One region of the Actinomadura sp. 3N508 genome, then DNA from elsewhere that is predicted to be linked to it. Evidence: riboswitches for the same ligand, from Rfam matches in the RefSeq annotation. Region 1 holds a riboswitch; each other region holds the start of a gene.
The links. A riboswitch is a leader RNA that binds a small molecule or an ion and turns the genes downstream of it on or off. The one in region 1 is predicted to bind thiamine pyrophosphate.

Region 1 (3,265 bases):
GTTCCGTGTCCTTCAGGGGGATTTCGAGGGTCTCCTTGCCGCTCCTGGCGCTGAGGACGGACGAGCACGTCACCGTCGGGGCCTGCTCGATCGTCGCGTGGGGGGTCACGGTGATCGAGGCGTTCAGGAGGTAGAGGACGGCGATGGCGCCCGCGGCGGCGAGGGCCAGCGCGATGTAGTTCATGAGCCGCATGGTGAATCCGCGAGCCGATCTTCAAAAAAGGCGGCCCCGCCCGGCTGGCGGGCGAGGCCGATGGGTCGTGTGGGCTGTGGGTGTCGTATGGGGTGTGGGGTAGGGAGCGTGGTTGTCTGGACGGAGCCGAAACGGGGACGGCTCGGTCAGCGGACCTTGGGTACGGGGCCGAAGAGCGGGCCGACCTTCTCCCAGCGGTCCAGCTGGCAGCCGTCGTCACGGGAGAACTCGGCGTCGATCTTCTTTCCCTGCCAGGTGCCCTTGACCGTGGCGAGCTCGGGGCCGCCGTAGATCATGGTGCACATCTGGTCCTTGGGGACGGGTTTGAAGGGGTCCTGGCCCTTGGCCTTGGCGAGGGCCGCGCAGGCGTCGGCGACCTTGGGATGGTCACCGCCGGGCGGTTCGCACTTCAGGGTCCAGGTCTTGGCGGGTGCCTCCTTGGAGGCCTTGACATTGATGGTGAGGGAGTCCGCCGGCGGGCCGGAGGGCTGCACGGACGTCGTGCCCGAAGGCTGGTCGGCGGGGGTCCCCTTGGCCTGTTCGTCGCCGCAGGCGGCCAGGGACAGGACCATGGCCAGTCCGGGCGACGCGAAAAGGAGCGTCCGATACCGCATGCGTGATTCGACGCAGGGGTGCTTCGCGCGGTTCCATGGGGGTGTGATGAATTTCGGGGACGACGTGCCGGCGGTGGGAGCCGCCGACGTCCCGCAGGACGGCTACCTGCTGGACGTCCGGGAACAGGACGAATGGGACGCGGGCCACGCGCCCACGGCCGTCCACATTCCCATGGGGCAGCTGGGTGATCGTGCCGGAGAGGTCCCACGCGACCGGGAGGTCTACGTGATCTGCCGGTCCGGGTCGCGGTCCGCGCAGGTGACCGGGGCGCTCAACCAGGCGGGCTGGCTGGCCAGGAACGTCGACGGCGGGATGAAGAGCTGGGTCGAGGCGGGCCGCCCGATGGAGGGCGGCGGCGACGGGGCCCCCTACGTGGCCTGAAGCTACGTGGCCTGAAGCGGCCCGGCCGGATGTGGCCGCAGACGGGGCGCCGCGCATGATCGGTTGCCTTCGGGGTGATCTACGCCCTTTTGGGGGAAGTCGGGCGGTTGTACGATCGGGCCCGACCGATGACCGCGGGAGCTCGGGCCGCACCGCAGAGGTGTAAGCCGGGCTGAGAGGGCGGCCTTAGAGGCGTCGCCGACCGCATGAACCTGTCCGGGTAATGCCGGCGTAGGGAGTGTGAGTCCGTGACGTCCGATGTTGATGCGCGTGATGGTGCTGCGCGTCCTAACAATGAGGCTCCGTTCACGCTCGACGAGCCCGCGCCCAGGGTGCTGGGCTTCTGGGACCAGAGCGCCTTCTGGGCGAACCTCGGGGTCAGCCTTCTGGCCTTCTCCGGTGCCTACACCGTCCTGGCGCCGGACGCCGACGGCCGGCCCACCCTGTCGATCATGGCGGGCATCGCGGCGATGGCCGTTGGAACGATCCTCGGCGGGCTGATGCTGGGCCTCGCGGCGGTGCCCGGCGCGCGCACCGGGCAGCCCGCGATGGTGCTGCTCCGCGGCCTGTTCGGCGCGCGGCTGTCGTACGCGCCGACCGTGCTGAACGTCGCGCAGCTCATCGGCTGGGGGACGTTCGAGCTGATCGTCATCGCGGACGCGGCCCGCGAACTCTGGGACGGCGTGCCGCGCTGGGGCTACGTCGTCGCCGCCGGAGCGATCACGACGGTGCTGACCATCTGGCCGCTCGGCTCCGTGCGGATCCTGCGCCGTTACGTCACGGTCGCCGTGGGGATAGCGCTGGTCTACTTCTACGTCCAGCTCCTCCGCGAGCCGCTGCCCGACCTGACGCAGGGTTCGTGGGGCGGCTTCTGGCTCGGGGCGGACGCGGCGCTGGCGGTGTCGATCTCCTGGGTCCCGGTCGCCGCCGACTACACCCGCCATTCCCGGACGGAACGGGCCGCGTTCGGCGCCGCCGCCGTCGGATACTCGGTCACGCAGATCGTCGCCTATGTCCTCGGCCTGCTGGCGCTGGCGCTCGTCGCGGGCGACTCGACCAAGGTCTTCGACCCGTTCCTGAACGTCACGCTCGGCGTCGTGTTCTTCGCGGTCTTCGTGCTGCGCGAGGCGGACCAGTCGTTCGCCGACACCTACTCGACGGCCGTGTCGATCCAGAACCTCGTCCCGCGCGCCGACCGCCGCGTGCTGAGCGTCGCGCTCGGGGTGATCATCACGGTGCTCGCGCTGGCGCTGGACATCGGCGACTACGCGGGGTTCCTGTCGCTGATCGGCTCGGTGTTCGTGCCGATGCTCGGCGTGCTGGCCGCCGACTTCTTCCTCGGCCGCCGCCGGGGCAGCGGCTGGGACGCCTCGCGGACGGCGCCGTCCCGCTGGGGCATGATCGCCGCCTGGGCGGTCGGGTTCGTCGTGTACCAGCTCATCAACCCCGGCACCGTCAGCCGGTGGGCGGGCTTCTGGCAGGACGTCCAGGGCGCGCTGCACTTCGAGACGCAGAGCTGGATGAGCGCCTCGCTGCTGTCGTTCCTGGTCGCCGGGGGCGCCGCGCTCCTCATCGGCAGGCTTACCAAACGGTAAGGCTCCCGTTCGACCGGCGGGGCTGTGGCAACTTTCGGCGTAAGTTACCCCGCGCCGGACAGGAGTCCGGTGGCACGATGACAGGCGTGCATCACCACGTCCATGACCCGATCGCGCGGGCGGTCATCGAGAGCGCCGCCGACGCGATAGTGGCCGTTGACCAGCGGCATCGGGTCACGGTGTGGAACCCGGCCGCCGAGCGCATGTTCGGCTGGAGCGCCGCGGAGATGGTCGGGCGGGTGCCGCCGATCGTCCCGCACGAGCTGAAGGCCGAGCACAACGCCGTCCAGGAGCGGCTCCTCACCCGCCGCGCCGCCGACTCGCCGGACCTCGCCGAAGGCGAAGGCGAAAGCGAGGGCGAGGGCGGGCAGATCTCGATCGCGACCCGCCGGTTCCACCGGGACGGCCGCCTCATCGACGTCCGGATCGACACGAGCCTGCTGAAGGACCCGTCCGGCACCCTGCTCGGCTGGGTCGGCGT
Region 2 (3,265 bases), on a different contig from region 1:
CAGCAGGACCGCGTCGCAGCCCAGTTCCATCGCCAGCGCGGCGTCGGACGCGGTGCCGAGGCCCGCGTCCAGGATGACGGGGACGCCCGCCCGCTCGACGATCAGCTCGATGTTGTGCGGGTTGCGGATGCCGAGGCCCGAGCCGATCGGGGAGCCGAGCGGCATCACGGCCGCGCACCCGATCTGCTCCAGGCGCCGCGCGAGGACGGGGTCGTCGTTGGTGTACGGCAGGACGACGAACCCGGCGTCGACGAGCTGCTCTGCGGCGTCGACCAGCTCGATCGGGTCGGGGAGGAGGGTGTGCTCGTCCGCGATCACTTCGAGCTTGACCCAGTTCGTGCCGAGCGCCTCGCGGGCCAGCTTCGCGGTGAGGACGGCCTCGCCCGCGGTGAAGCAGCCCGCCGTGTTCGGCAGCACCCGGATGCCGGACTCGGTCAGGACGTCCAGCACCGAACCGCGGGCGGAGGGGTCCACGCGCCGCATCGCGACCGTGGTCAGCTCCGTCCCGGACGCGGTCAGCGCCTCGCGCAGGACGTGCATGCTCGGCGCGCCCCCGGTCCCCATGATCAGCCGGGAGCCGAGCTCCTCGCCCGCGATGACCAGCTTGTCCGTCACCTCTAGCCTCCCTGCACGGCGGTCAGGACTTCGATGCGGTCGGCGTCGCGCAGCGCCGTCGCGGCCCATGCCGAGCGCCGGACGACCTCGTCGTTCACCGCCACCGCGATTCCGGCCGCGGCGCCGGAGACGGACGCGACCGCCTCGGCCACGCTCGCGCCGTCCGGCAGCTCGCGCGGCTCGCCGTTGACGATCACCTTCATGAGTGCACCTCGGGGGAGAAACGGCCGGGCGAGAACGGCCCGGCTACTTCTGGAACGGGGGTGTCGAGCAGTGTCGCGGACAGGATGTCGGCGGAGATCGGGGCGAGCAGGATGCCGTTGCGGAAGTGGCCGGTGCCGATGACGAGGCCGGGGAGCGCGGACGGGCCCATCACCGGCCCGTTGTCCGGTGACCCCGGGCGCAGGCCCGCGGAGACCTCGGTGAACTCCAGCTCGGTGACGCCGGGCAGCAGCTCGCGGGCGTCGCGCAGCAGCTCCCACAGGCCGCCCGCCGTGACGCGCGTGTCGAAGCCGAGCTCCTCCTGGGTGGCGCCGACGACGATCTCGCCGTCCAGGCGCGGCACCAGGTAGACCGACGAGCCCTTCACCATCCCGCGCGTGGACCTGCTGATGAACGGGGTCCGGGCGCGGAGCCGGATCACCTGGCCCTTGACGGGACGGACGGGTGGAACGGTCCCGGGAGGCAGTCCGTCGAGATCACCCGACCACGGGCCCGCCGCCAGGAGGACGCGGTCGGCGTTGATGGTCGTGCCGTCGTCCAGCCGTACGCCGACCGCCGTGTCGCGCTCCACGACGATGCCCGCCGCTCGCCGCCTGACCAGGCGGACGCCGAGCTTCCCGGCCGCGGCGAGCAGCGCCGGGGTCAGGCGGCGCGGGTCGATCGAGCCGTCCTCGGGGGCGAGCAGGCCGCCGCGCACGCCCGGCGCCAGCATCGGCTCCAGGCGGCGGCACTCGCGGCCCGTCAGCGCCTCGACCGGGATGCCGAGGGTCTCCTGGAAGCGGCGCAGGTCGTCCAGGTACTTCAGGTCGTCGGCGTCGAAGGCGACCTCGATGATCCCGTCGGTGCGGTAACCGGTCTCCAGGCCGGTCAGCTCCTCCAGCTCGGCGACGAACGCGCCGTACCGGTCGCGGGACGCGAGGCCCAGCCGCAGCAGCGGCTCCTCGCCGTAGGTCAGCTCGCTGACCGGGGTCAGCATCCCCGCGGCCACCGCCGACGCGCCGCCCGCGGGCTCGGGGTCGACCAGGGTGACGGCGGCGCCGCCGGCGGCGGCCCGCCAGGCGGTGGCGAGGCCGATGACCCCGGCCCCGATGATCACGATCTCCATGCGCGCTCCCTTCGCCGGCATGATCCGGATCAGGTCGTGGCGGTCGGCGGCCCGTTCCAGCCGCCCTCTCAGCCCGGTCGCACCGGACTCCCGCGCTTTGTGCTGTTCCACCCGGTCTCCACCTTACGACCACTTCCGATCCCTTGTGCGTGGGCAGCCGTCCGGGCGGGCGTCCGGGGAGTTCTAGGGTGGATCCCCATGGAGCGGATCATCGTCGTGGGCGGCGGGCTGGGCGGGTTGCGCGCCGTGGAGTCGTTGCGGGGCCGGGGCTACGAGGGCGCGCTGACCCTCGTCTCGGCCGAGCGGCATCCGCCCTACGACCGGCCGCCGCTGTCGAAGGCCGTCCTCGCGGGCGAGTCCGACGACACGACGGTCGACGCCGACTGGGACGCGCTGCGCTGCGAGCTCCTGCTCGGCGAGCGCGCCACGGGCCTGCGCCTGGACGCGCGCGGCGGCGTCGTCGCGTCCACGGCGGGCGATCTTCCGTTCGACGGGCTGGTCATCGCGACCGGGGCCGTGCCGATCACGCTGCCGGGGGACGGGCCGCAGCATGTGCTGCGGACCATCGAGGACAGCCGTGACCTGCGATCCCGGCTTACGGAAGGCGCCCGGATCGTGATCGTCGGGGCGGGCTGGATCGGCGCCGAGGTCGCGACGACCGCCGCCAAGAAGGGCTGCGCGGTGACCGTCGTGGAGGCCGCGGACACGCCGCTCGCGGGCGCGCTCGGCCCCGAGGTCGGTGCGCTCACCGCGCCCTGGTACGCGGAGGCGGGCGTCGAGCTGCGCACCGGAGTCAAGGTCGCCGAGGTGGGAGACGGCGGCCTGCTGCTTGCCGGCGGCGCCCGGATCGAGGCGGACGAGGTCGTCGTCGGCATCGGCGTCCGGCCGCAACTGTCCTGGCTGGACGGTTCCGGGCTGCTGCTGGAGCGCGGCGTCGTCACCGACGGCTCGTTCCGCGCCTATGCGGGTGAGGAGGTGCCCGGCTCCGCCCGCCCGGACGTCGTCGCCGTCGGCGACTGCGCCGCCTGGTGGTCGGCGCGGTACGGGCGGCGGCTCCTCGTCGAGCACTGGGACACCGCCCTCAACGCCCCCGACGTCGCCGCCGCGACGCTCCTCGGGCAGGGCGCGGTGTACGACGCCGTCCCGTACTTCTGGTCCGAGCAATTCGGGCGAATGGTGCAGTATGCGGGGAACCATTCGGCGTCCGAACGAATCGTTCGCCGCGGGGACCCGACCGGCCGGAAGTGGACGGCCGCCTGGCTGACCGGCGACCGGCTCGACGCGATCCTCACCGTCGACCGGCCCCGCGATCTGGTGCAGGCG
Region 3 (3,265 bases), on a different contig from region 1:
CCGTGCTCGTCGGCGTAGCGGCGGACGTCCCGGGTGATCTTCATCGAGCAGAAGTGCGGCCCGCACATCGAGCAGAAGTGCGCCGTCTTCGCCGGGGCGGCCGGGAGCGTGGCGTCGTGGTAGGCGCGCGCGGTGTCCGGGTCGAGGGACAGGTTGAACTGGTCCTCCCACCGGAAGTCGAACCGCGCGTCCGACAGCGCGTCGTCCCACGCCTGCGCGCCCGGATGGCCCTTCGCCAGGTCGGCGGCGTGCGCGGCGATCTTGTAGGCGATCACGCCGGCCTTGACGTCGTCGCGGTCCGGCAGCCCGAGATGCTCCTTCGGCGTGACGTAGCAGAGCATCGCGGTGCCGTACCAGCCGATCATCGCCGCGCCGATCGCGGAGGTGATGTGGTCGTAGCCCGGCGCGATGTCGGTGGTCAGCGGCCCGAGCGTGTAGAACGGCGCCCCGTCGCACCACTCCTGCTGCAGGTCGACGTTCTCCTTGATCTTGTGCATCGGGACGTGCCCGGGGCCCTCGTTCATCACCTGGTTGCCGAACTCCGCGGCGATCCTCGTCAGCTCGCCCTGGGTGCGCAGCTCGGCGAACTGCGCCTCGTCGTTGGCGTCGGCGATCGAGCCGGGGCGCAGGCCGTCCCCGAGCGACCAGGTGATGTCGTAGGCGGCGAAGATCTCGCACAGCTCCCGGAACCGCGTGTAGAGGAAGTTCTCCTCGTGGTGCGCCAGGCACCACGCCGCCATGATCGACCCGCCGCGCGACACGATCCCGGTCTTGCGCCGCGCCGTCAGCGGCACGTACGACAGCAGCACCCCGGCGTGGACGGTCATGTAGTCCACGCCCTGCTCGGCCTGCTCGATCACCGTGTCGCGGAAGACGTCGAAGGTCAGCTCGGCGGGGTCGCCGCCGACCTTCTCCACCGCCTGGTACAGCGGGACGGTCCCGACCGGCACCGGCGAGTTCCGCAGGATCCACTCGCGGGTGGTGTGGATGTCCCGGCCCGTCGACAGGTCCATGATCGTGTCGGCGCCCCAGCGGGTCGCCCACGTCATCTTCTCGACCTCGTCCTCGATGGACGAGGCCACCGCCGAGTTCCCGATGTTCGCGTTCACCTTCACCAGGAAGTTCCGGCCGATGACCATCGGCTCGATCTCGGGGTGGTTGACGTTGGCGGGCAGCACGGCGCGCCCGGCGGCCAGCTCGTCCCGGACGAACTCCGGCGCCACCCCCTCGCGCAGCGCCGCGAACTCCATCTCCGGCGTGATCTCCCCGCGCCGCGCGTACGCGCGCTGCGTCACCGCGCCGCCGGTCGCGCGGCGCGGCCGGCGCGGCGGGAATCCGTCCCGCGGCGGCCGCGCCCCATCTCTGCGGCCGCCGTCCTCGGGGCGGACGGCCCGGCCCTCGTACGGGGCGGTGTCGCCGCGCCCCTCGATCCACGGCGCCCGCAGCGCGGGCAGCCCCCGCCGGACGTCGGTCTCCTGCGACGGATCGGTGTACGGCCCGGACGTGTCGTACAGGACGACGGTGTCGCCGCTGGTCAGCGGCACCTCCCGCATCGGGACCCGGATGTCGGGACGCGAGCCCCGAAGGTAGGTCTTGCGGGCGGCTGCAACCAAAGGTTCGGTCATGACGACTCGATCTCTCCCTACGCCGGCATTACCCGGTCAGGTTCATGCGGTCAGCGGCCGTCTCAGCCGCTATCTCAGCCCGGTTCGCCGGACCCCCGCGATCTGTCGTGCTCGACGCTAACCCGGCGCACCCCCGTTGCCGCAACCGGGGCCCATGGGATAAGGCCCTGATCTGCGGAGGGCCGGCCGCCCCGGCCGCGTCAGGAGGACCGGCGGGCGAGCCGCACCACCATCGGCAGCGCCAGCGTGAGGGTGCGCAGCAGGTCCGGCGCGGACCGCGAGCGCTCCAGCCACATGCGCCCGTCGTCGCCGCCCTTGGTCCGCAGCGACGCGGACTCGCGGCCGTCGACGCCGGTGACGACATGGCGGTCGCCGTGCCGCCGGGTGGTGCCGAGGAGCGTCCCGCCGGCCGCGTGGAAGGCTGGCTCGCGCAGCCGGCTGATCGTGCCGATGTGCCGCCCGTCCGCGTCGAACACCCGCATGCGGCCGCCGCCCGCCAGCCGGGACGACTTCTTGAAGGCGAGCAGCCGGCCCGCGTGCGGGTCGCGGAGCACGATCGTCCGGCGGCCCCGGTCGGGGGTGCGGCGGAAGCGGGCCGGGCCGGGACCGCGCGTGGCGAGCCGCCCGCAGGCGACGGCGACGACGGCGCCGCCGCCCTGGTCGCGGTAGCGGCCCGCGCCGTCCACCACGAGGCGGTCGGTCTTGGGCAGCGCGTCCGGCCGCGGCTCCTCGACCTCTTCGCCCGTGTCGTCGAGGACGCGCCAGGCGGCACCGAGGGTCTCCGTGGCCGCGGTGCGCACGGACGCGAGCCAGCCGGACGGGAGCGACCGGTCGCGGTGCAGCGTGATCGCGTCGCCGTCCACCTTCGCGACGGCGCCGGCGTCCGGGGCCGCCTCGGTGTCGATCCAGACCGTCCAGACGGGGTCGGCGACGGGCCACACGATGCCGACCGCGTGCACGGCGTCCGCCGGGACGACCACCTGGTTCTTGGCGCGCCGCAGGACGAGGCCCTTCTCCCCGATGGTCACGACCAGGCGGCTACGGAAGATCACGAAGGCCCAGCCGGCGGCGGCCAGCGCGATGAGCGCGCCGCCTCCGCCGTAGATGGTGACGACCCGCCGCGCCTCCCCGGGCGCCCACGCGGCGCCGCCGGTGCGCGTGGACAGCGCGACGAGAAGGCCGGCCGTCAGCGCGGCCAGGAACACGCGGAACGGCCAGCGGTAGGCGCCGCGGCCGAGCGTGACCCGGACCTCCGGCTGGGAGCGGGACGGGGGAGCGACGGACACGGTCAGCCCTTCATGATGGAGTTTGCAGAACTATAGGCCGGGACGACCGCATTCATCCCGGCCTATCAGCAGGTCGAATGGAAGAGCCCGCCCACGCGCTCGGTCTCGGCCAGCCGGTTGTAGAGCGCGACCGCCTCGGTCGTCTCCGCCACGTGCACCTCGACGCCGGCGTCCCGCAGCGCCTCCAGCGTCGCGGGCATCGTCTTCAGGCGCAGCTCCATGCCCCTGCTGAGGACGACGACCGTGCAGCCGTGATCCAGTAGCTCCCGCACCTCGCCCGGCTGGATCCCCGGGTCGTGGCGTGTGCCGTGCTCGGACCAGTCCCACGCGCGGCCCCCGCCCGGATACAGCTTG

Region 2: another riboswitch for thiamine pyrophosphate. It lies ahead of thiO (glycine oxidase ThiO); the one in region 1 lies ahead of ACH34S_RS31120 (purine-cytosine permease family protein).
Region 3: another riboswitch for thiamine pyrophosphate. It lies ahead of thiC (phosphomethylpyrimidine synthase ThiC); the one in region 1 lies ahead of ACH34S_RS31120 (purine-cytosine permease family protein).

What each region holds. Positions count from the first base shown of each region.
Region 1 covers NZ_JBIRAX010000010.1:172,916-176,180, forward strand. Annotated here, with positions in the region: gene ACH34S_RS31105 (hypothetical protein) at 1-184, opposite strand, end outside; gene ACH34S_RS31110 (SSI family serine proteinase inhibitor) at 340-807, opposite strand; gene ACH34S_RS31115 (rhodanese-like domain-containing protein) at 854-1,189, shown strand; TPP riboswitch at 1,314-1,445, shown strand; gene ACH34S_RS31120 (purine-cytosine permease family protein) at 1,438-2,784, shown strand; gene ACH34S_RS31125 (PAS domain-containing protein) at 2,862-3,265, shown strand, end outside.
Region 2 covers NZ_JBIRAX010000003.1:710,025-713,289, reverse strand. Annotated here, with positions in the region: gene ACH34S_RS14630 (thiazole synthase) at 1-615, opposite strand, end outside; gene thiS (sulfur carrier protein ThiS) at 618-818, opposite strand; gene thiO (glycine oxidase ThiO) at 815-1,942, opposite strand; TPP riboswitch at 1,932-2,046, opposite strand; gene ACH34S_RS14615 (NAD(P)/FAD-dependent oxidoreductase) at 2,141-3,265, shown strand, end outside.
Region 3 covers NZ_JBIRAX010000006.1:281,202-284,466, forward strand. Annotated here, with positions in the region: gene thiC (phosphomethylpyrimidine synthase ThiC) at 1-1,625, opposite strand, end outside; TPP riboswitch at 1,621-1,734, opposite strand; gene ACH34S_RS23055 (hypothetical protein) at 1,826-2,911, opposite strand; gene ACH34S_RS23060 (Mth938-like domain-containing protein) at 2,977-3,265, opposite strand, start outside.